3 regions of the Viridibacillus sp. KH_047 genome follow, and region 1 is predicted to be linked to each of the others. Evidence: riboswitches for the same ligand, from Rfam matches in the RefSeq annotation. Region 1 holds a riboswitch; each other region holds the start of a gene.

What was found. Region 1 has a riboswitch for S-adenosylmethionine ahead of AC3IS5_RS18570 (methionine ABC transporter ATP-binding protein). Riboswitches for the same ligand answer to the same signal wherever they lie in the genome.
Region 2: it holds a riboswitch for S-adenosylmethionine, as region 1 does, so the genes downstream of both, AC3IS5_RS19290 (M20 metallopeptidase family protein) here and AC3IS5_RS18570 (methionine ABC transporter ATP-binding protein) in region 1, are expected to answer to the same signal.
Region 3: it holds a riboswitch for S-adenosylmethionine, as region 1 does, so the genes downstream of both, AC3IS5_RS02165 (bifunctional homocysteine S-methyltransferase/methylenetetrahydrofolate reductase) here and AC3IS5_RS18570 (methionine ABC transporter ATP-binding protein) in region 1, are expected to answer to the same signal.

Annotation. Positions count from the first base shown of each region.
Region 1 covers NZ_CM174479.1:3,785,276-3,793,349, reverse strand. The annotation lists gene AC3IS5_RS18580 (pyridoxal phosphate-dependent aminotransferase) at 1-551, opposite strand, end outside; gene AC3IS5_RS18575 (carbon-nitrogen family hydrolase) at 732-1,520, shown strand; SAM riboswitch class I at 1,600-1,705, shown strand; gene AC3IS5_RS18570 (methionine ABC transporter ATP-binding protein) at 1,824-2,837, shown strand; gene AC3IS5_RS18565 (methionine ABC transporter permease) at 2,827-3,498, shown strand; gene AC3IS5_RS18560 (MetQ/NlpA family ABC transporter substrate-binding protein) at 3,514-4,332, shown strand; gene AC3IS5_RS18555 (Y-family DNA polymerase) at 4,695-5,951, shown strand; gene AC3IS5_RS18550 (ArsR/SmtB family transcription factor) at 6,623-6,958, opposite strand; gene AC3IS5_RS18545 (copper resistance CopC family protein) at 7,139-7,687, shown strand; gene AC3IS5_RS18540 (copper resistance D family protein) at 7,753-8,074, shown strand, end outside.
Region 2 covers NZ_CM174479.1:3,941,617-3,949,690, reverse strand. The annotation lists gene AC3IS5_RS19305 (catalase) at 1-821, opposite strand, end outside; gene AC3IS5_RS19300 (LPXTG cell wall anchor domain-containing protein) at 1,874-2,035, shown strand; gene AC3IS5_RS19295 (nitric oxide synthase oxygenase) at 2,263-3,318, shown strand; SAM riboswitch class I at 3,401-3,506, shown strand; gene AC3IS5_RS19290 (M20 metallopeptidase family protein) at 3,678-4,877, shown strand; gene AC3IS5_RS19285 (VOC family protein) at 4,890-5,699, shown strand; gene AC3IS5_RS19280 (CynX/NimT family MFS transporter) at 5,856-7,073, opposite strand; gene AC3IS5_RS19275 (aminoglycoside 6-adenylyltransferase) at 7,221-8,074, shown strand, end outside.
Region 3 covers NZ_CM174479.1:411,325-419,398, reverse strand. The annotation lists gene desA (Delta(5) desaturase DesA) at 1-270, opposite strand, end outside; gene metH (methionine synthase) at 551-3,985, opposite strand; gene AC3IS5_RS02165 (bifunctional homocysteine S-methyltransferase/methylenetetrahydrofolate reductase) at 3,966-5,825, opposite strand; SAM riboswitch class I at 5,899-6,005, opposite strand; gene AC3IS5_RS02160 (hypothetical protein) at 6,112-6,240, opposite strand; gene AC3IS5_RS02155 (protoporphyrinogen oxidase) at 6,384-7,775, opposite strand; gene AC3IS5_RS02150 (Na+/H+ antiporter) at 8,034-8,074, shown strand, end outside.

The DNA.
Region 1 (8,074 bases):
AAATTAGCAACAGCACCAGTTGGGTTATTTGGATAATTTAAATACATTAATTTCGCACGAGCTTTTACCTCATCTGACACAGTTGTGTAATCAGGTAGGAAGTCGTTTTCAGCTAGTAATGGAAGTGTATCGAACTTGACATCAGCTAGTGCTACGCCTGACCAATAGTCCGGATAACCAGGATCTGGGAGTAGCATTGAATCACCAGGGTTCATAATAGCTAAAGGTAATTCAACTACACCAATTTTTGTGCCAAAAAGTATGGCTACTTCCGTATTTGCATCAATTTCAACGCCGTATTCTCGCACATAAAATTCAGCAATTGCTTCCTTAAAATCGGGCAAGCCACGGAATGGAGAGTATTTATGAGTTTGCGGATTAATAACAGCTTCCTGCATAGCTTCTATAATATGAGGAGGAGTTGGTTGGTCTGGATTTCCTTGGCCTAAATTGATGACATCTCTACCTTCCGCGACTGCGGCACCTACTTTTTGTACTAAAGTTGCGAAAAACTGCTTCGGCAACTGTTGTAATCTCGTTGAAAATTCCATCTTCGAACAAACCCCCTTGAATTATTTTCTTTAATAACTTGTTATCCACAAAATCTTTCTTCTAAATACTCTATACACAACAACTACTTTGTGGATAAAATAGACGTATGTATAAAATAGTCGCAATAATAAGAGAAATATTATAACCTTTTTAAGAAAATGTCTACAGGTGGTGGAGCTATGAAAATTGCATGTATACAGTTAAATGTTGCCTTCGGGGACATCGAAAAAAATTTTACAAACGTCGAAAAGTTTATCAGGGAGGCTTCTGATAAGGGGGCGGAACTCGCAATTCTTCCTGAAATGTGGAATTCCAGCTATGCTTTAGAGAAATTAGAAGACCTTGCAGATCCGAATGGGGAACGCACAAAGAATTTTCTACAAAAGCTTTCAGAAGAATTACAAATTCATATTGTTGGTGGCTCGGTATCAACAAAAAAAGATGGAAAATTCTATAATACGATGTACGTATATAACAATAAAGGGGAGCTTGTCAGCGAATATGACAAAGCGCATCTTTTCCGTCTAATGGACGAGCATTTGTATTTATCAGCTGGCGATAAGCAGAATAACTTTGAGCTAGGTGATATTCCAGCGGCTGGTGTTATATGCTACGATATTCGTTTTCCTGAGTGGTTACGTCTTCATGCATTGAACGGAGCGAAAGTAATTTTCGTTTCTGCACAATGGCCAACACCACGTATTGATCATTGGAAAACATTATTACAAGCACGCGCAATTGAAAGCCAGTGTTTTGTTATTGCAGTAAATCGAATTAGCCATAAAAAACAAAATTTCAACGGTCAATCGATGGTTATTGAACCTTGGGGTGAAGTGTTATGGACTGGTGGAGAAGATGAAGAAATGGCGATTATCGATGTCGACTTCTCTATAGTGGATGAAATTCGTCAACGAATCCCGGTATATGATGATCGTCGCCCTGAATTATATAAAGATATTTCTAAATAATACAAAGTTTCGAAAAAGTGTTTGACATCTACATTATTTCACAGTAATATTTAGTTCATAACTTACAAATGAATATTGAACTTTATCTAGAGAGACTGAGGGATAGGCCCTATGACGTCCGGCAACCCCCTGAAAAAGGGAAGGTGCCAATTCCTACAGAATGAGTACATTCTGGAAGATAAATCGCCAATTTACACTTACGATGCTTCTTTCAGATAACCGAAAGAAGCGTTTTTTAATACAGTGAATTCCAAGTATTTCTATAGAAGTTACATAATTTAAACAGATTTGAGGGGATACAATATGCTCGAGATTCAGAATCTTACAAAAGTATATAAAACCAAAAAGGGTACGGTAACGGGCGTAGACAACGTATCGTTGACAATTGATAAAGGTGAAGTCTTCGGTATTGTTGGCTATTCTGGTGCAGGAAAAAGCTCGCTGCTACGTTGTATCAATTTATTGGAGCGACCAACAAGTGGTAGTATCATCGTAAATGGTCAAGATTTAACAAAATTAAAAGGCGAACAACTTCGTAAAGCGCGTTTGAAAATCGGTATGATCTTCCAGCACTTTTACTTAATCAGTCAAAAAACGGTTGGCGAAAATATCGAATTTGCTTTAAAAGCAGCGGCTACACCACCGAAGCAGATTAAAGCCCGTGTAAAAGAATTGCTTGAAATGGTCGGTTTATCTGAGAAAATCGACGTCTACCCAGCACAGTTAAGTGGTGGTCAAAAGCAACGTGTCGGTATTGCTCGTGCACTTGCAAACAATCCATCCGTACTACTTTGTGATGAAGCAACATCAGCACTTGACCCAAAAACAACAGTTTCCATTTTACGCTTACTAAAAAAAATCAATCGTGAGCTGAATATTACAATTATCCTTATCACACATGAAATGGATGTTGTAAAAGAAATTTGTGATCGTATGGTTATTATGCAAGATGGAAGAGTCATTGAAGAAGGAGAAGTTTACGATGTTTTTGCAAATCCGGTTGAGCCATTAACACAAGAATTTATTAGCAGCGTTGTATCATTTGAATTACCGCCAACGATTCTTAAAGGTGTGACAGGGGAAATTGTGAAAGTGCTATTCAAAGGAGATGTAGCTGGTGACGGCGTCATTTCAGATATGATTCAAAGCTTTGAGGTACGTGGTAATTTCTTGCATGGCACAATTGAATATATTCAAGAAAAACCGCTTGGCATTTTCCTAATGGAGCTACAAGGTCAACCGGATAATGTAGGGAGAGCTATTTCCTATATGGAAGGGCGCGGTGCGTTTGTGGAGGTGATTAACGATGCTATTTGATTTCGAGCACTTTATTAGTATGCTTCCAGACATTTGGAAAGCATTTGGTGAAACGTTACTGATGATTGGTATTTCACTTAGTATTTCACTAATTATCGGTTTACCACTCGGTATTATTCTATTTGTTACAAGCAAAGGTTTATTTTTACGTAACCGTTTTTTTAATGGGATTCTAGGATTTATCGTCAATCTAGTTCGTTCTGTTCCGTATATCATTCTATTAGTAGCGTTGTTCCCACTAACAAAAATACTAGTTGGAGATACAATTGGTCCGATAGCGGCGAGTGTTTCATTATCTGTAGCAGCCATTCCATTCTTTGCGAGACTTGTAGAAACGTCTATGCGTGAAGTTGATAAAGGCGTCATCGAAGCATCAATAGCTGTCGGAGCAACACCGTGGATGATCATACGAGATGTACTATTACCTGAAGCGAAATCGGGTATTATCCAAGGGGTGACAATGACGATTATTAGTTTAGTAGCATATTCCGCAATGGCTGGTATTGTCGGTGGTGGCGGAATTGGTGACTTAGCTATTCGTTTTGGTTATTACCGCTATGACAACACAATTATGATTGCGACAGTTGTCATTTTGATTGTTATCGTCCAAATTATTCAACTTTCAGGCGATGCCATTTCAAAAGCAATTGATAAACGATAAAGGGGAGAATTGAAAATGAAAAAGTTTTTACTAGCAGCGTTATTATTCGTATTAGCAACAGCTTTAGTTGCATGTGGTAACAAAGATGAAAGCAAACCAAAAGATTCGAAAGACATTAAAATTGGCGCAACTGCAGGACCATATAGTGACATGTTAAATAAAGCGATCATCCCACAATTAGAGAAAAAAGGCTATAAAGTAAAAACGGTTGAATTCAGTGATTACGTACAACCAAACAAAGCATTAGATTCTGGAGATATTGATGCAAACCTTTTCCAACACTCAATTTATCTTGAAAACTTTAATGAACAAAACAAAATGAAGTTAACTGGTCTAATTATCGTACCAACTGCACCAATGGGCTTCTTTGCAAAAGATTTTAAATCAATTGATGACATTAAAGACGGCGCAAAAGTAGCAATTGCTAACGATCCATCAAATGCAGCACGTACATTATTAACGTTACAAGAACAAGGTCTTATCAAAATTGACCCTAACATCGAAGAACTAAAAGCATCTGAAAAAGACGTTGTTGAAAATCCTAAAAACTTAGTGTTCCAACCAATCGAAGCGGCGGGTCTGCCTCGTGCAATCGAAAGTGCTGACCTTGTTGGTGTCCCAGGAAACTTCGCGCTTGCAGCAGGACTGAAACTACAAGATGCACTATTCTTAGAAAACATGCCTGATAAATTCCGTAATGTTATTGCGGTTAAGGAAGAAAACAAAGATTCACAACTAGCAAAAGACATCTTAGAAATCGTTAAATCAGAAGGATTCGAAAAAATCATTGATGAAGAATTCAAAGGCTTCGGCAAACCTGACTGGATGAAGTAAATGCTGAAGTGGTCCGTTTAGACTCGACAAGCGCTGGAACCTTCGAATTGAAAACGTACTTTCAGTTTTCAACGGAGAAGGTGGAAGTGACCTCGAGAGTCTGGCCACTGAAGCTGGATATCTGAAGTAAATGCTGAAGTGGTCCGTTTAGACTCGACAAGCGCTGGAACCTCAATGTTTCGAGCATTTATCTACAGGGACTACTGCACACTTAAAAGTGTGCAGTAGTCTTTTTTTATTATGAAGTCCTCCTAATAAAACTTAAATCCACTACTCATCCACAATACCGGATATTCCCACTTGCCATCTCACTTATCTCAATTTAAAATAAGAACAAACGTTCTCTATTGGAGGATAGGTGTATGTACGAAAACATGCCAAGGCGATCAATTATGTGTATCGATATGCGGTGTTTCTATGCGAGTTGTATTGCAACGTTGGAGCATTTAGATGTGATGAAGACGCCAATTGCGGTAGTTGGTAACTTCAATCAAAAGGGAAGTATCGTGCTAGCGGCATCGCCGATGATGAAAAAACGTTTCCAAGTAAAAACTGGCACACGCCTCTATGAAATTCCGAAGCATCCGGATATTCGCCTATTTGAACCTAAAATGGACTTTTTCATCCGCGTTTCAATGGAAATTACACGCCTACTCAATAGCTATGTCCCAAAGGAAGCTATCCATATTTATAGTGTTGATGAAAGCTTCGTTGATTTAACAGGAACAGAAAAATTATGGGGACCAGTTGAACAAACCGCGCAGAAGATACAGCGAGATATTTATAACCAGTTTGGAATTCCAAGTGCCGTCGGCATGGGGCCTAATATGTTGCTATCAAAGCTAGCGCTTGATTTAGAAGCGAAAAAAACAGGCTTTGCTAAATGGGTATATGAGGATGTGGAAGAGAAGTTATGGCCTACATCACCACTCTCTAAGATGTGGGGTATTGGGCGTCAGACAGAACGCTCACTTAATCATATGGGGATTTTTTCAGTAGGAGATTTAGCTAAAGCAGATTTAAAAACACTAGAGGCTCGTTTTGGTATTATGGGTAATCAACTTTATCATCATGCGTGGGGAATTGATCTTTCTGAACTCGGTGAACCAATAATTGAAGGGCAAATCAGTTATGGAAAAGGACAAATTTTAATGCGCGATTATAACAAAAAGGAAGAAGTGCTTGCAGTTATTTTGGAGATGTGTGAAGACATCGCAAGGCGTGCGCGTGAAGCATTTAAAATAGGCCGTACCATTTTACTTGGGCTCTCCTACAGCAAAAACGCATTTGGTGGAGGTTTTCATCGTTCACGCACAATTGATGAGCCAACAAATGAAACGATGAAAATTTATCAGGTCTGCCAGCAGTTGCTCGATGAACACTATATAGAAGAAAGACCCGTACGCCAGCTTACCATTAGTATTACAAAGCTTGAATCTGAACGCTCAATGCAGCTTAGTTTGTTTGACACTGACCGCTTTCGTCGCCGGAAGCTCGGAGCTACAATGGATCAACTACGCTCTCGCTATGGCCCAACTGCTCTTTTACGTGCAGTCTCTTATACAGAAGCAGGCACTGCTGTTGCACGCTCAAAATTACTAGGCGGCCACAAAAAATAATGGGGATGTATATTTATTCAATATCCATTTTATTGCTATACACTATTTGCATAATAGCTGTATAACGTGGTGGCGTCGTAATATCTTGTTAACATGTGGATAACTAAGTGTTATCTACAGATAGGTCTAGTTATGCACAACTTATGCACTAAATTCACAGGTTGGAGCAGTTCGCATAAAAAGCTGTCGTAATATTGAATGTGAAGAAATTAATTAAAAGTATGTTTTAGTGAGTTCTTTTATATCATGTCATACAAAATATAATGGAAAAGCAGGTGTTTTAAGGTGATTCGTGACAGAGGCAGTATTTAAACAATAGTATAATTTTAGGGAGGATATAAAGTATTTAATGATATAACCTTCCTTTTTTTGTATCATTAAATTATTTTAAACAATAGTAAAATTTTAAAGTATTTATAGTATTTTAAGTTAAATGAGGGATGGGGGGATTAAGTGATTAAAGTATATGAAGTCATAACTAAGGGAGATGAAAATCGATTGCTTTAATCTGTTCTTTATTTCGAAAACCACCAAATTAATTGGTGGTTTTTTATGTTCCAATCAAATTAAAGAAATGTTGTTCATCTACTGATAAATCCATATATTAATGTAATTTGCAACAATGACAGGTTTTCTTTAATCAACAAGTTACCCGTATAACTATGATATTCTTAGTCTTTTTTAGAGTGATTAATCGCTATTTTCACTAACTGTTGTAAGTGCTCATCTATAATGGAGTAAAACACCAATTTTCCTTCTTTTCGATATTTAGCTAACCCCATATTACGTAAGTAACGTAAATGATGTGAGGCTGTAGCTGTCGTCGTTCCCAAAATGTTTGCAACATCGCAAACACATAGCTCTTCTTCAAGAGTTAGAGCATAAGTAATTTTTAAACGTGTTGCATCAGATAAAGCTTTGAAAACAAGCTCTACATTATTCAGCTCTTCTAATTTGGGTTGAACGCGGTTAACAACTTCATCATCAAAACAACTTGTTTCACACATATCCTTTGGTTCATTTTTAACATCTTCAGTCACTCTATTCACCTCATTCATATACTTGATTGTAATAAGAAGTGTAATAACAGTCAAAAAAACGTCATTATTATATTCGTACGAATGTTTGAATATTATCTTTTAACTGTTACAATCATGGTAAATCTATAAAAGGAGGAGATAAAATTGATGAAAATATCTAAATATATATTCTTACTATTTATTACGTTCGCTTTTGCTCCAGCTGTTTTAGCTCATTCAGACCTGGAAAACTCTACCCCTAAAAGTGGGGAAGTCGTTAATAATGAATTGTCCTCCTTACTACTAACTTTTAATACAAAGATTGAAAATACTAGTACCTTCAAATTAATTGGAGAAAATGGCAAGGAAATATCTTTGGACAAACTTCAGGTACAAGGAAAAGATTTAATAGGAAATTTAAAATCACCATTAGGTGATGGAGAATACATAGTTGAATGGAAAATAATAGGAGGAGATGGCCATCCGATTGAAAATTCGTATTCATTTGCTGTAGATACTTTAAGTGACAACAATAGCGATGATTCATCAAAAACAATTGTTGAAGGAAAAAATAACAAAACCAGCCCAGATATTAGTGAAATCATTGAGAAAGAACCATCCAATTCGAATAATATATTGATCATTTCAGTAATTGTTTTAATAATAATTGCGGTAATCTCGACTTTATGGTTATTAAAGAGAGGGAAAAGTAAATGATTCTGATTTATCTATCGGAAATATTATTATACTTTTGTTTTTCTCTATTAATGGGTTTGCTCATTATGGCATTAATACCATCTAATAAAAAACCAACAATCAAAGTGAAAAAAAGGTGGCTTCAGTTATCAATCTTAGGGATTGTGCTCCTGTCCATTGCCCCCCTTATTAGGATAATCATTTTCTTATATGAGGATATTGGTTTGGAATTAACTGTACAAAATGTTATTGGTGGATTTGCAGTAGGGCAAGCTTGGACATTTACTCTTCTTCTATCCATTCTATTTTATCTATATGTTTCTCTATTTCCTGTCTTCGAAAAAAAATTACATATTTTTATATCCATTTTATTTACGCTTACACTTGTGTTGTCGCTCGGTTGGGCAA
Region 2 (8,074 bases), 160 kb from region 1:
TGGTTACGAGCTTGTTCTTCTGTCATCACTTGGATAGACATTTTCCATTTAGGGAAATCGCCTTTTTTGATTGATTCAAATAGGTCACGTTGTGAAGATTCACGGTCGTTTGCAACTACTTCAGCAGCTTCTTGGTCTGTGTAGTTTTTAATACCTTGTTGTGAAGTGAAGTGGAATTTCACATATACACGTTCGTTATCAGCGTTGATCATTGAATACGTATGTGAACCGAAACCGTGCATATGACGGTAATCAGTTGGGATACCACGGTCACCCATAACATAAGTTACTTGGTGCAATGCTTCAGGCAAGTTTGTCCAGAAGTCCCAGTTGTTATTAGCTGAGCGCATGTTAGTATGCGGATCACGTTTAACAGCATGGTTTAAGTCAGGGAAGTGCATTGCATCACGGAAGAAGAATACTGGAGTGTTGTTACCAACTAAATCCCAGTTACCTTGTTCTGTGTAGAATTTTAATGCGAATCCGCGGATATCACGTTCAGCATCTGCAGCACCACGTTCACCTGCTACAGTAGAAAAACGAGCGAACATTTCTGTTTTTTTACCTACTTCAGAGAAGATTGCAGCTTTTGTATATTTAGTAATATCGTGAGTTACTGTGAAAGTACCAAATGCACCTGAACCTTTAGCATGCATACGACGCTCAGGAATAACTTCACGGTTAAAATTAGCTAATTTTTCGATTAACCATACATCTTGCAGTAAAAGGGGTCCACGTTTACCTGCAGACATAGAGTTAGTATTGCTAACGACTGGCGCGCCGGCAGCAGTTGTTAACTTTTTATTATTATCATTTGTCATAATGTTGTGCCTCCTATTTTGATCTCAATTGAACTCTTCAAAACTAATATAACAGATTGCTAGTTGAAAGTAAATTATAATGATTATCTTTAAGGAATTTATATCTTTAAGTATATCCTATAAAAAGAGTGTAAAGTGTACGAACTATAAAATTACAAAAAATTACTTTTAAAGACTAGTGTTAGTTGGGGGGGTAAAGTTGAATGTATTGTATGCACTACAGATATAGTGATAATCGTTTGAAAAAACATTGAAAAAGAACACTAGAATTAGTGGGTGTTTTTATTATATTAAATTGGATATCTACCTGCAAATAAATTATTTCAAATCAATACTTCTCATTTAAAGCATAATTTGATTACTACATGTAAATTAGAGTGATTATTATTATCAACTCGTTGTCTATTGTATAGCTAATTGAAAACAATGTTATGGGTGAACGGAACATGATTCAATAAATCTATTTATATATTTATTTCGAATAATGAGCGCAGTATTATGAATTCTTTCGAATGAACCTTATTCCATTAATATATTTTAATCATAAATAATTTATGTCAAAGATAGTGTGACAGTTTTTTGAAATTACAATGGGGTACCGACTCTAGATGAGTATCGGAATTTAATGGTATTGAAATCTATAGAATTTTGGAATTTTGAGGTTCAGATATAGTAGAGGCAATTTGTGTTTTATGTAATGGAAGGATTTTTATAAGAATCTGTATTATGTATATCGCTAACTCTTTAAAATTTATATAGTTCTAGAAGGGAGTTAGCGACCAACGACAAGTTTTTTTACGCGCTAATGAAGTAGTATCTTTTCTATTAGATTGTTAAATAAATGGAGTGAAATGAAATGTATTAGTGGAGAGTGATGGGATTTTACGAAGTAATCTCACAAGGAATTTCGGAAATAGAATACATAGAAAAAATGTAATATTTAATAATATAAGTTTTTTTTGTTAAACGAGTTTATAAGTTGGTAAAATAAGTTATTTATTAAAAGGTGTCTAGAATAACAATAACCAAATGGTCCAGAAACAACAGTTGAATTGAAAGGTTCAAATAAACCAAGCGATATCAAGGGTGCTAATGAAAGTAGTTCACTATCTCAAACAGGTTCAGAGTATCAATTATGGACACTGCTTGTAGGGGGAGCAGTTATCCTACTCGGATTATCGATATTGTTTAACAGAAGAACTAAAAAAGCATAGTGAAAAGAGGACTATTAATTGGTTTTATACCATTAATAGTCCCTTTATTATGTATTAAATATGTTGGTTTTTTTGATTTACAAAACCTTTAATCATTCTTTTTATGCCAAAAATGGCAGTTGCCACAAAAACACCACATTATTTAAGTCTTATACCTTGTCTAATGGAAATCAATTCTTCTATGATGGTAGTTAGGAAGTCGAGTGGTAACAGGAGGAACTGTGGCGATGTTGAATGAGGCTATTGATTTTATAAAATTGTATTATTCGGAAACAGAGCGATCTGAAGAGGAATTAGGAAGACGCTTAGCTGAAGTAGAGCATGATATCCAAGAGAATGGATTTTATGAACATACAATAGATGAACTGAAATTTGGTGCACAAGTAGGTTGGCGTAATAGCAATAAATGTATTGGTCGTTTGTTTTGGCAAACGTTGCAAGTGCTTGATAAGCGCGAACTAACAAGTGAGCACGACATTTTTCAAGGACTTCTAGAGCATATTGATTTTGCAACAAATGGTGGTCGAATCCGTCCGACGATTACAATTTTCTCTCAACGTAATGTACGTGTTTGGAATCATCAATTAATCCGCTATGCTGGGTATGAAACGCCAGATGGCATTGTGGGAGATCCAGATTCAGTGGAGTTTACGAAGAAATGTGAGCAACTTGGCTGGCAAGGACAAGGTGGGCGTTTCGATGTATTGCCACTTGTTATTCAAGTTGGAGAAAGACAACCGCAATTATTCGATATTCCAGCTGAGTATATATTGGAAGTTCCAATCCGACACCCCGAATTTGAGTGGTTTAAGGAACTTGATCTGAAGTGGTATGCGGTACCGATGATCTCGAATATGAAATTAGAAATTGGTGGTATTACATATGCAGCTGCTCCGTTTAATGGCTGGTATATGGGAACGGAAATTGGTGCACGTAATTTAGCTGATGACTATCGATATAATATGTTACCAACCATCGCAGAAAAAATGGGTTTAAATACAGCTTCAAATTCTTCCTTATGGAAAGACCGTGCATTAGTTGAATTAAATGCGGCAGTTTTATACTCGTATAAAGAAGATGAAGTGAGCATTGTTGATCACCATACAGCAGCACAACAATTCAAACGCTTCGAATCCAATGAACAAATTGCAGGGCGTGACGTAACGGGAAATTGGACATGGCTTATTCCACCGTTATCACCGGCTACAACGCATATATTCCATAAACCATATGACAATGAACGTAAAACACCAAATTATTTTTATCAGAAAGCGCCATATTGACTTAGAGAATATCAGGGAATTTATTGCAATTTTTAATAGATTGGCGTAACATGATTTTTAATTACTACTAATTCAATAGGTTTTCTTATCAAGAGAGATGGAGGGACTGGTCCTGTGATATCTCAGCAACCGCTTTTAAAGCAAGGTGCTACTTCCAGCAAGTTGATTAAAAGCTTGATAGATGAGGAGAGACTTACATACCAAGTCGATTTCTCTAAATGAAATAGAGAAATCGGCTTTTTAATATCATGAAATAAATTTATAGAGCATATAATGCAAAGTTTCTAAGAAAAAAATTTAACTCAAATTCAAAGTAAACCAATTTGTATTAAAGGTATAAATTGAGGGAGGAATATTGAATGAGTGCGATAACGCAAAAAGAACTTTTAACTACAATTTATGAAGAAATAGATCAAGGATTTGATGAAATTGTTGGATGGAGGAGATATTTGCATGAGCATCCAGAGTTATCTTTTGAAGAATATGAAACTGCAAAATTTATTGCAGAAAAACTTGAGAGCTTCGGTTTAGAGGTGAAAAAAGGGATAGGCGGAAATGGTTTAATCGGTATTTTGAAAGGGGATCATGCTGGTCAAACAATCGCTTTAAGAGCTGATTTTGATGCATTACCTATTACAGACTTAAAAGAAGTTGCTTATAAATCCCAAAAGGATGGTGTCATGCATGCTTGTGGTCACGATGGACATACGGCCGCATTACTTGCGACAGCAAAAACGCTAAGCCATTACAGAGAGCATCTGCACGGTAATATTATTTTTATCTTCCAACATGCGGAAGAAAAACCTCCTGGTGGTGCGAAATTCATGATTGCTGAAGATGTATTGAAGGAAGTCGATTATGTATTTGGCGCGCATTTAGATTCGGGTTCACCAGTTGGAAAGGTATCTGTTGGGGATGGTTTTAAAATGGCTGCAGTTGATAAATTTGCGATTAAAATTCAAGGACTAGGTGGCCATGGTGCGAAACCACAACAATCCATCGACTCAATTGTTGTGGGTAGCGAAATCGTTGGAGCGTTGCAGAAAATTGTCAGTCGTCGCTTAAATCCATTTGATGCAGCGGTAGTGACAGTCGGTGTATTCCATGCAGGAAGTGCTTTTAATATTATTGCAGATTCGGCACTTATTGAAGGAACGGTTCGCACAATGACGGATGAAGTTCGTAATAAGGTAAAAGAAGAAATCTACTCAATCGTCAAAGGCATAACGGAATCAGCACATGCCACATATGAAATTGATTATTTACACGGCTATCCAGCTTTATACAATCATCCGGCTGAAACTGCTCTTGTGAAAGATTTATTTGAAAGGGAATTTGGTACTGAATCGGTGATTGAATTTGAACCGTCAATGGGTGGAGAGGATTTTGCGTACTTTTTAAATGAAAAGCCAGGTACTTATTTTAAAGCAGGATCACAGAATGACGACGAACGCACTCATTTTGCACATCATCATCCGAAATTCGATTTTGATGAAAGAGCGTTATTAACAATAGAGAAAGCATTTGTGAAAATCGTTTCACATTATTTATTTAAATAAGGGGACTTGAACATGACATTATCTTTTGATCACGTAGTACATTTTGTAGAGGAACCAAAAGAAGTAATACAATCATTACAAAACCAAGGAATTCATGCTGTTGAAGGTGGCGTACATGAAGGACGCGGAACGTACAATGCACTTAGTTACTTTGATCTAAGTTATATAGAGTACCTTGGTACATACGACAGAGAGCTAGTAACTGGGGCAGAGCATTTGCATCACAGCCTTATTGAAACAGTAGTAAATAATGATTTCACAGAAGGTTTCGTAAGATTTGCAATTCGCACAACGGATATTGAAGGTATAGCAGAGCGTTTGAAAGAGCAAGGTTTATCAGTAAATGGTCCAGTGCCAATGAATAGAAAACGACCGGATGGCAGTATTATAAGCTGGCAATTACTTTACGCTGGAGAAGAAAATGACTCTCTTCAATTGCCATTTATTATTCAATGGGATGACAATGATGATAAGCGTAGACAGGAGCAAGTTGAAAAAGGAGTCATTGGAAAGCAACCAGAAAAGTTGGACTTTGCAGGTGTTACTTTTGCAGTAATAGATGCTGAAAAAACTGCTGAAAAATGGTCTCGATATTTAGGGTTAGAGTTTGCAGAAGCGTATGTCGATCCGGAGTTGAATGCTATTATACAGGTTCTTACATTAGCTGGCGGTGACTTATACTTTGCTAGCCCTATTGGAGAGGGAGTTGTTGCAAAAGTATTAGCAGAACTAGGAGAATGTCCATTCCAAGTGAATTTCTCAGGAGCTAAAGAACCTGCTACATTTGAATTGTTAAATGGTCGTTATCATTTTGAGAAATAAGTTATATAGATTAGTGCACCGATAAATCTAGAGAAGCTATTATGCAGTGATTGAGACTGCGTAATAGCTTTTTTCTATGACTAGTATGGTTAGGATAATGTAGTTTTAAGTTAACAATACGAAAAAATCCGAGCCATTATAAGCTCGGATTCATCTCTACTTTTCAGGTGTAACATAACCTTCTTTTGCAGCATGCATACCAGCTGACACTAATAATACTACAGTAATAAGGAATAGGAAGTTGGCTGTTGTCCAACTATTTGAAATATCATGGATAAAGCCAAATAGTACAGGGCCAACTGCCGCTAATAAATAACCGAATGATTGAGCAGTACCTGATAATTCAGCCGCTTCATCAGCTGTACGCGTACGAAGTGAGAAGAACATCATCGCTAAACTAAATGATGCACCACCTGCAAGTCCTAGCAATATCATCCATAATACTGTCAATGAAGTCCATCCAGCTAAAATACCACCAAATCCTACTATATAAAGAATGCCGTATACTGCAACAAGAGGACGTTGATCTTTTCTACGACCTGCAATAATAGGAATGATAAACGTTGCAGGCAATTGTGAGAACTGCATAAAGGAGAACATCCATCCAGCTGTATTAGCACTCATACCTTGTGATTGCAGCATTTCAGGAATCCAAGCAGCGGTTGTATAGAAGATAAGAGATTGGAAACCCATTGCTAATGTAACGGTCCAAGTAAGGGGAGATTTCCAAAGTGGGACTTGTTCTTTCTTAGTTTGAGTGGCACTTTTCACTTCTGACTTAGGTTTGCGGATTTGTGGAAGCCAAACAATAAAGGCAATAACCGCTAAAATGAACCAAATACCAAGTGCAATTTTCCAACCGAATTCACCACTAGCGAGCGGATAACTAATCCCAGCTGCTAAGCTAGCCGATATATTCATAGAGACTGTGAATAACCCTGTTAATAATCCAACTTGTAAAGGGAATTTCAATTTAATTAAGCTTGGTAATAGTACATTTCCAAAAGCAATTGCGACACCAATTAGGGATGTACCTAATAACAGCATGGATGTCGTTCCTAAAGATCGAGTAAGAATTCCTATAGCTAGTAATGCTGTTGAGAATAGTAAAGTACGTTCTATGCCAAAGCGCTTTGAAAATTTTGGCGCAAATGGTGAAATAACAGCAAAAGCAAGTAAGGGAATCGTTGTGATAAATCCTGCTAATACATTTGAAATATGTAGGCCATCACGAATAAATGAAATGATTGGACCTACAGATGTTAAAGGAGCACGTAATGTAGAAGCGATGAAAATAATCCCAATTACAAGTAACCAAACATTACGATTCCATTTTAGCTTGTTGCTATTTTGAACAGCTTGATTTGTTGCCAATTGTAACGCCTCCTATTATATATATTTATGAATCTTATAATATTTTAAACCTACTAATTGACAAAGGTTAATTATATCAAAGAAAATGGATAATCCTAATAAGATGGCTTAAAATAAAATCACCAATTTAATACGGGGGTATTGATGATGAGAACAGCGCAACAAATGATGGATTTAATCCTAGATGTAGCGGAAAATGATGAGCGAGTACGTGCAGTTTGTATGAATGGTTCAAGAACAAATATAAATGTAAAAAAGGATCCCTTTCAAGATTTTGATATCGTTTATATTGTGACGGATATCAAATCATTTACTAACAATCCTCATTGGGTAGATATTTTTGGAGAGAGGATCATTATGCAAACGCCAGAAGATATGGTGTTGTTTAAACCTGAGCTTGGCGGGCGCTATACATATTTGATGCAATTTTCGGATGGGAACCGAATTGATTTGATGCTTATCCCTGTCGAAGAACAAGAAGCATATTGTAAAGAAGACAGTTTAACTACAATCTTGTTAGATAAAGATGGGTCACTCCCTAAACTCCCTCTACCAACGGACGTCAATTACTGGGTACAATGCCCAACAGAAGAACATTATAAAGATTGTTGTAATGAATTTTGGTGGGTTGCTACATATATTGCGAAAGGATTATGGAGAAAAGAGATGCTCTATGCACAAGCACATTTTAATAATACGCGTGAAATGCTTATTCAAATGCTTTCATGGCAAGTCGGAGTGCAAACAGACTTTTCTAGAAGTGTTGGTAAAAACGGCAAGGACCTTGAGTACCTATTACCAAAAGAGATGTGGGAGCAGTTACTTGCAACATATAATAATGCTAGCTATGATTCAGCATGGCAAGCACTATTTACTATGTGTGATTTATTTCAAAGTACAGCAACAAATGTTGCTAGCATGCTTTCATTCCAAAGTTATGAAGAAGGTGTTAAAGTGCTCAATTATTTAAAGCATATTCAAACGCTACCGAGTGATACTGA
Region 3 (8,074 bases), 880 kb from region 1:
AACGATATCTGTTGCTTTTTTATTTTTAAAAAATGACCCGTGAGTACAATCATGAAATATAATGAATGTACGAACTACAAAACCTGCTGCGATTATACTTAAACCAACCGATGCCCAAACAGAAACTGGAACTAATAGATACGCTGCTGTCCATAAGATTATTAGTGGTAGCAAAGTGTTAACCATTTGCATAATACTTTTATTCAAATGAGACTTAGCGAACGGTGCGACGTCTTTACGTAATTGCTTCGTCTTTTCTATATTATTCATGTGATGTCCCTCACTTTTCTTCGCTTTATATATTCTCATCTTAAAACTTATAGTTACATGACAGTAGATATAGTTGTCATGATTAACATATGACATCTGTCATATAGCAAGTCTTAATACTTGGTAACAAGATTTGAAATACACTTGATAATCGTTACTTTGTTTAACAGTTATCATTAAATAATAAGGATGGATTTTGTTTTTTTACTCGAAATAACACATATAATCTATCTAAAAGAAATGCAAAAAGCGAGATGACTTAAATCCATCTCGCTTTTTTTCATTCTACATTGAAATATCTTGCATCAGGATGTGCAAAAACAATTGCTGATACGGATGCTTCTGGCGACATCATATACTCCTCTGTAAGATGTACACCTATATCTTCTGGTTTGATCAAACCAAATAGTTTCGATTGATCTTCTAAATTTGGACATGCTGGGTAGCCAAATGAAAAACGCTGTCCTTGATATTTTGCTGCAAAACGGTCACGCATTGTGAAATCTGTGGCATCTGGGAACCCCCATTGGTCTCGAATTTCTTGATGGATGCGTTCTGCAAAACCTTCTGCTAATTCCAGAGCTGTTGCTTGGAATGCATGACTTTCAAGGAATTTCCCTTGCTCTTTCAAACGTGATGCAGCCTCTCGTACGCCGTGCCCAGCCGTTACTTGCATAAAAGCAACATAATCCATTTCTCCACTATCAACTGTTTTCAAGAAATCAGCTAAACATAAGTACGGCGTCTTATTTTGACGTGGGAAAGTAAAGCGCTCAATAACGGTCTTACTATCTTTTGGATCATAAATGACAACATCATCTCCATCTGCTTGTGCAGGGAAGAATTGATACATACCTGATGGATTTAACATACCTGATTCCAAGAATTCTGTTACTAATTCGTATAACTCAACTGCTCGAGAGTCACCTTTTTCAAGCATTTCATCACTATATCCTCTTAAACCTAAGTGATGGCCAATTAATGTTCTCATATTCACATATGGATACAAATGAGATACTGAATAGTCTTTTAATACGTGACGTCGTAAATCAGTCGGTACAAAAACCGGTGCATCTGAACGTACTGTTTTAATCGGTTTTTCTGCTACAGCAACAGCTGGTCTTGAAGCGCGCTTTTCTTCTGATGCTGCACGTTTTTCAATTGCGTCTTCTAACTCATGTAGCAATTCACCTTTATCTTTACTTTGCAGTCTGTTAGCTAACTCAAGCCCATGCATTGCGTCTTTTGCATACATAACTGGACCATCGTATTCTGCTGCAATTTTCGTTTCGGTAAAGCGTCTTGATAATGCCGCTCCACCTACAAGCATTGGAGTAATGATGCCTGCATCCTTGAAATCTTGTGCAGTAATAACCATCTGTTGTGCTGATTTTACGAGTAATCCCGATAATCCAACAATATCTGGATGTTCTTTTTTAATAACTTCAATTAGTGCTTGGGGTGTAACTTTAATACCAACATCAATTACCTTATAACCGTTATTACTTAAAATAATATCAACAAGGTTTTTTCCGATATCATGTACATCACCTTTAACCGTTGCTAATATTACTTTCCCTTTACCAGTGTCATTTTCATTTTTTTCCATGAACTGTTCTAGGAATGATACAGATGCTTTCATAACTCCAGCACTTTGTAGTACTTCTGCTACGATTAGCTGGTTGTCATTGAACAAACGTCCAACTTCAGCCATCCCTGACATCAAAGGTCCATTAATTATTTCTAACGGTGAATCATACATGTTCATCGCAGCTTCTAAATCAGGGATTAGTCCTTCTTTTGTACCTTCAATAATGTAATACGCTAGTCGCTCTGGTACTGTTTTCGGAATATCATCTTCGGTCTTTTCTTTCTTTTTGTCACGATAGAAATCCGTAAAATCAGCAAGTGTTTTGTCGTTTGTTTTATAGATTAAATCATTTGCTAAGTTAATCTCAGCTTCTGGAATTGAAGCATATCGCTCTAATTTCTCTGTATTTACAATTGCATAATCTAGCCCGGCTTGTGTACAGTGATATAGATACACAGCGTTTAATACTTCCCGTCCAACTGGAGGTAAACCAAAGGATACATTACTAACACCTAAAATAGTTAATACTCGAGGCATTTTTTCTTTGATTAAGCGAATACCTTCAATCGTTTCTTCAGCTGCTCCTATATATTGTTCATCCCCCGTACCAACTGGGAATACGAGAGGATCGAAAATAATGTCTTCTGGTGCGATTCCCCATTTGTTCACTAGCAGGTCATAAGAACGTTCAGCAACTTTCAATTTACTATGGCGGTCAACGGCCATTCCTTTTTCATCAATTGTTCCGATAACGATAGATGCACCGTATTTTTTCACTATTGGTAAAACCGCATCATAACGTTCTTCTCCATCCTCTAAATTGATAGAGTTTATGATTGCTTTCCCTTGGGAATATTTCAATGCTTCTTCGATTACCTTTTCATCCGTTGAATCGATTACAAGGGGAACTTTAACCTTCTTTACCACTTCCGTCATGAAGTTTTTCATATCTTCAAGTTCATCACGGTCAGGGTTTGCTAAGCAAATATCCATTACGTGCGCACCGTTTTTCACCTGGGCACGAGCAATTTCTGCCGCTTCTTCAAATTTACCTTCTATAATTAAACGCTTAAATTTTCGTGAACCAATAACATTTGTACGTTCTCCTACAAATAATGGGCGCATTGAATCATCATAAATAAGCGGTTCAATTCCTGCTACGACATGCCCATGCTCGGCTTCAGGCATTTGGCGGGGCTGCTTATTCTCTACTACTTTACGGATTGATTTAATGTGTTCCGGCGTCGTACCACAACAACCCCCAACGATATTTAACCAACCTTTATCTGCAAAACCTTCAAGCTTTTTAGACAAGGATTCTGGAGTTTCATGATAATGCCCTTCTTCATCTGGTAATCCTGCATTCGGATAACAACTAACATAGCTTGTTGCTAATTCTGAAAGCGAGCGTAAATGATCTGTCATAAATTCAGGTCCGGTAGCACAGTTCAACCCTACTGATAATGGTTTAATATGTTCAATTGAAATATAAAAGGCTTCAATACTTTGCCCTGCCAGAGTAGTTCCCATAGGTTCAATTGTTCCCGAGATCATCACAGGCAGCTCTTTACCAAGCTCTTCAAATGCTTGTTTAATACCTAGAGTACCAGCCTTAACATTCAGCATATCTTGACTTGTTTCAAGTAATAATAAATCCGCTCCGCCTTCAATTAATGCCTTTGCTTGCACGTAAAAGTCATGTAATAGCTCATCAAATGTAATACCACCCGTTACTGATAAGGTTTTAGTCGTTGGTCCGATTGCGCCAGCAACATATCGAGGCCATTCAGGTGTTGATATTTCATCCACTACTTTTTTAGCAATTTGCACTGCTAATACGTTAATTTCATGCGCTTGATCACCCAGAGCATATTCATTTAACACAACAGGAGTCCCACCAAATGTATTCGTACTAATAATATCTGAACCCGCCTCTAGATAAGCACGGTGTACATTTTCGATTACGTCAGGTCGTGTAATATTCAAATATTCATTACAGCCATCATATTCATCCCCACCAAAATCTTCGGGTGTTAAATTAGCATTTTGGAGCATAGTCCCCATTGCACCGTCTAGTATAAGAATATGTTGTTGGAGTCGTTCTTTAATTGGTTGTTTTAACATAGTTGTGATCTCCTACTTTCTGTTTGTCTAGCTCTTGAATATAATGAATCAATTCTACTGACATGTCGTAACGTGTAAATGGCGTAATGATATAAATGCCGTTGAATAACTCTGCGGCAGTATCAATTAATTCCTTAGCAATAGCTATACCTTCTGCTGTTGCAAGGTTTTTATCATCACCCGTTGCGCGCATTCTTTCAAGTACTTCATCAGAGAGCTTAATCCCCGGTACTTCATGATGTAAAAACTCTGAATTTCGAATACCAGTTAGTGGCATGACTCCTATGAAGATAGGGGTTTCTAAATGTTTCGTAGCTTCATATATCTCTATTATTTTTTCCTTCGTATATACAGGCTGTGTGATGAAATAATCTGCTCCACACTCAATTTTCTTTTCTAATCTTTTTACGGCTCTATCAAGCACTCGTACATTAGGATTAAATGCAGCTGCAATAGAGAAATTAGCCTTTTTACGTAAAGGTTTACCTGAGAATGATATTCCTTCATTCAACTGTTTGATTAATTGAAGTAATTCTAAACTTGAGACATCGTAAACGCTAGTTGCACCTGGGAAATCCCCCACTTTTGTAGGGTCTCCAGTGACCGCTAAAATTTCATTAATACCTAATGCATCTAGACCCATTAAATGCGATTGCAAGCCGATGAGATTGCGATCACGACAAGTAATATGAGCCAAGGAACGAATACTATTTTGCGTTTTCAAAATTGAGCCCATTGCCATGTTACTAATACGAGGGGATGCCAATGAATTATCAGCCATAGTGACAGCATCAATACCTGTTGCGTTGAGTATTTGTGCACCTTCTATAAAGGCAGTCGTATCAAGATGGCGAGGTGTATCAAGCTCTACAATTATTGTACGTTCTCTTTTCGCCTTTTCGTGAAGTGGCTCATGATGATCAGGAGTCGCTTCTTTAATCTCGATTGCTTTTTTCTTCTTTACAACTTTATATTCAATTGGGGGTAGGTCAGCAATACGTTTTTTCACAGCTTCTATATGCTTCGGTGTCGTACCACAACATCCACCAATTAAGCGAACACCTTGGTCACGTAGTAAAACACCAGCACGACCAAAATAATCAGCCTCTGATTCGTAAACAATTTTGCCATCTTCTAAATCTAGCAAACTAGCATTTGGATATGCAGATAGGAATGCTTTGGATGGTAATTCAACATCTTCAAACGCTTGGATTGTATGATGGGGGCCTAAACGACAGTTTACTCCGACAATATCTGCACCCAAAGCTTCTAATTGGTGCAGTGCATCATTTAACAATAAGCCATTTTGTAAAATACCTGGTTCATGCATCGATACTTGAGAGATGATTGGTACATCAGTTAATTTTCTCAAATGTTTCACTACAGATGAAAGTTCCTCAAAATCATAGTACGTCTCTAGTAATAAACCATCAGGATTACCAGCTAATAGATACCCCGCCTGCTCATCTAATGCAGCTATAATCTCATCTAGTGTCGCTTCACTTTTACGAATACCGCGAATACCACCAATTGTCCCTAAGACAAATTGGCCGCCTGGTGCTGCAGCACGTTTTGCAATGGCGATTGCCGATTCATTAAACTCCTTTACTGAGCTTTCTAAACCATAACGTTCTAATTTAATGGCATTCGCTGTATACGTATTAGTCTGAATAATGTCAGCGCCTGCTTTAATATATTGATGATGTATATTTTCAATCACTTCAGGCTTGGTAATGTTTAATTCCTCATAACAATAGTCAATTCCGTAAGAATATAATAAAGTGCCCATCGCACCGTCAGCTGTTAACACTTGTGTATGCAATTTTTCAAGTAATCCCATTAATATCCCTTCCTTTCTACATGAAAAAGCCTTCTCATGGATAAGAAGGCTTGACGATTACGCTATTCGCTCCTTCTTATCTTTTCGGACAATCTGTAAATCCGCTGGAGTTAGCACCTGACCAGATGGCTGGTTGCTGAAGCTTCAAAGGGCCAGTCCCTCAGCTTCTCTTGATAAGAAATATTTATTTAATTGTTTGAATAATTAAAAGAATCATAACCCTATAAAAGAATATCGTCAAGAGTATTTTTGTAATTGTAGCAAAACTCTGTATTATAAGTATATTTTAAATCGTTAATGCTATGTCTTGTTGCTCAATCGTTGCCTTCGACATATTCGAAATGAAATACCCCATGATTGGTTGATAGAAAATGAATACTAAACCAATTACTAACAAGAGGATGCCTAAAATCAAACTTCCCTTTTTTCGCCCTTCTTTTTACTCATTCATTTTAAAGTAACAATTCATTTAGCATTTTCAAGCAGTTTGACATACTGTTAAAATTTATCCTAAAAAAAAGAGCTAAAGAAATTGGTATCTCTTTAGCTCTTTTCTATCTACCTTGTTAATTTTGCTAGAATCGATTCTGCTGTTTCTTTCCCGTTCTTAATACACGGTCCAATACCTACACCGTAATAAGAACAACCTGCTAGTAATATATTGTCATATGAAGAAGCCATTTTAGTTGATAGGGCTTCTACTGTTTTTGCATGACCAAGATGATAAACAGGCATTAAATCATTCCATTTTGTCACATCTATAACAGTAGGCTCTGCTTTTATCTTCAAGCTTTTTGCAATATCATCTAATGCAATTTTAGTTAATTCTTCTTTACTTAAATGCTTCATATTCTCAAAATCCGGGTTTGAATTTTTATAAAATAAACGCACAAGCAATTTGCCATCTTTTGAAGTATGGCTCCACTTACGGCTTGTCCATGTACAAGCATTACATTTGACGTCACTGTTTTCAGACACAATAAAACCAGTACCGTCTGCAGGTAATTGACTGTCAGGAATGTCAAAGCCTAAATAAATCGTAATTAGTGAGGCGTTGCTAAATTCATTAAATTCCTCATCCAAATTTGGATCTTTTAATAGCTTTTTAGTTACATCATGTGGTGTTGTTAACACGATGAACTCAGCTTCAATTGCTTCGTGATTATGAAACGTCAGTTTATATTTGGCTCCGCTTTTTTCGATATGATTTGTTGAAACGCCTTTTAGTATTGTAATGTCTGTTAACTTCTCCTCAAAACGATTAAACAAAGAAGATAATCCATTTTTAAAGGATATGAATTTTTTATTTGCTGCTTTTTGAAATTCTTCTTTATGTGCGCCAAACCCTTTAATAATACTTCCGTACTGCTCTTTATAATCGAGTAAATACGGTAATGTTGAAGCCATTGTCAGCGTATCTAATTTCCCTGAATATACCCCTGATAATACTGGCGCTATTTGCTTTCCAACAAGTTCTTTTCCTAAAAAATACTCTAAGAAAGCACCGATTGAGCTATCTTTTGTAAAATGTTCATTAGGCAATTCTAAATCTTTTAACGCCTCTTTTTTTCCCTCTGCCGAAACTAATGTGCTACTTTCAAGGGACTCTATACTTGTAGGAATGCCAAAAACGCTGTCTGCTGGAATCGCGTGCAATGTATTATTTGTGTAAATATACGAAATTCCTGTACCATTATATACAAGGTCATCTTGTAACCCTAAGTCTTCTACTAAAGGCATAACACTTGAATGACGCGCAACAATCGAATCCGCACCCGTCTCCAAAATAAAGCCGTCATTTTCTACAGAGTGCATTTTACCGCCTAAGTAGTCATTCTTTTCTACCAATACTAAATTTATATCTAATCCTTTTTTCTCTTTTTCCTTTTGTAAATAATGCACAGTAGAAAGGCCTGTTATACCGCCACCAACTACAACAACTGTTTTCAATATATTCACTCCTCACAGGGACTTTATCTTAAATAAAATGTTCATTTGTAGTTCTAGTATAAACTTTCATTTTTGAAACTGTCATGATATCTATCACATATTCACGTAAATATTTGTGAACGATTACAACTTTGTCAAATTTAACGTGGTCTTTTCATATAGTCTTAAAAGCTTCTTTATACCGTACATTTATTTCTGACAAAGGGTAATGAATAACTACTTACTTTTCTATCGATACTTTTTTGAAGGGAGTTTTTTATGGATTTATTAATTACAATCCTCTTACTATTAAATTGCCT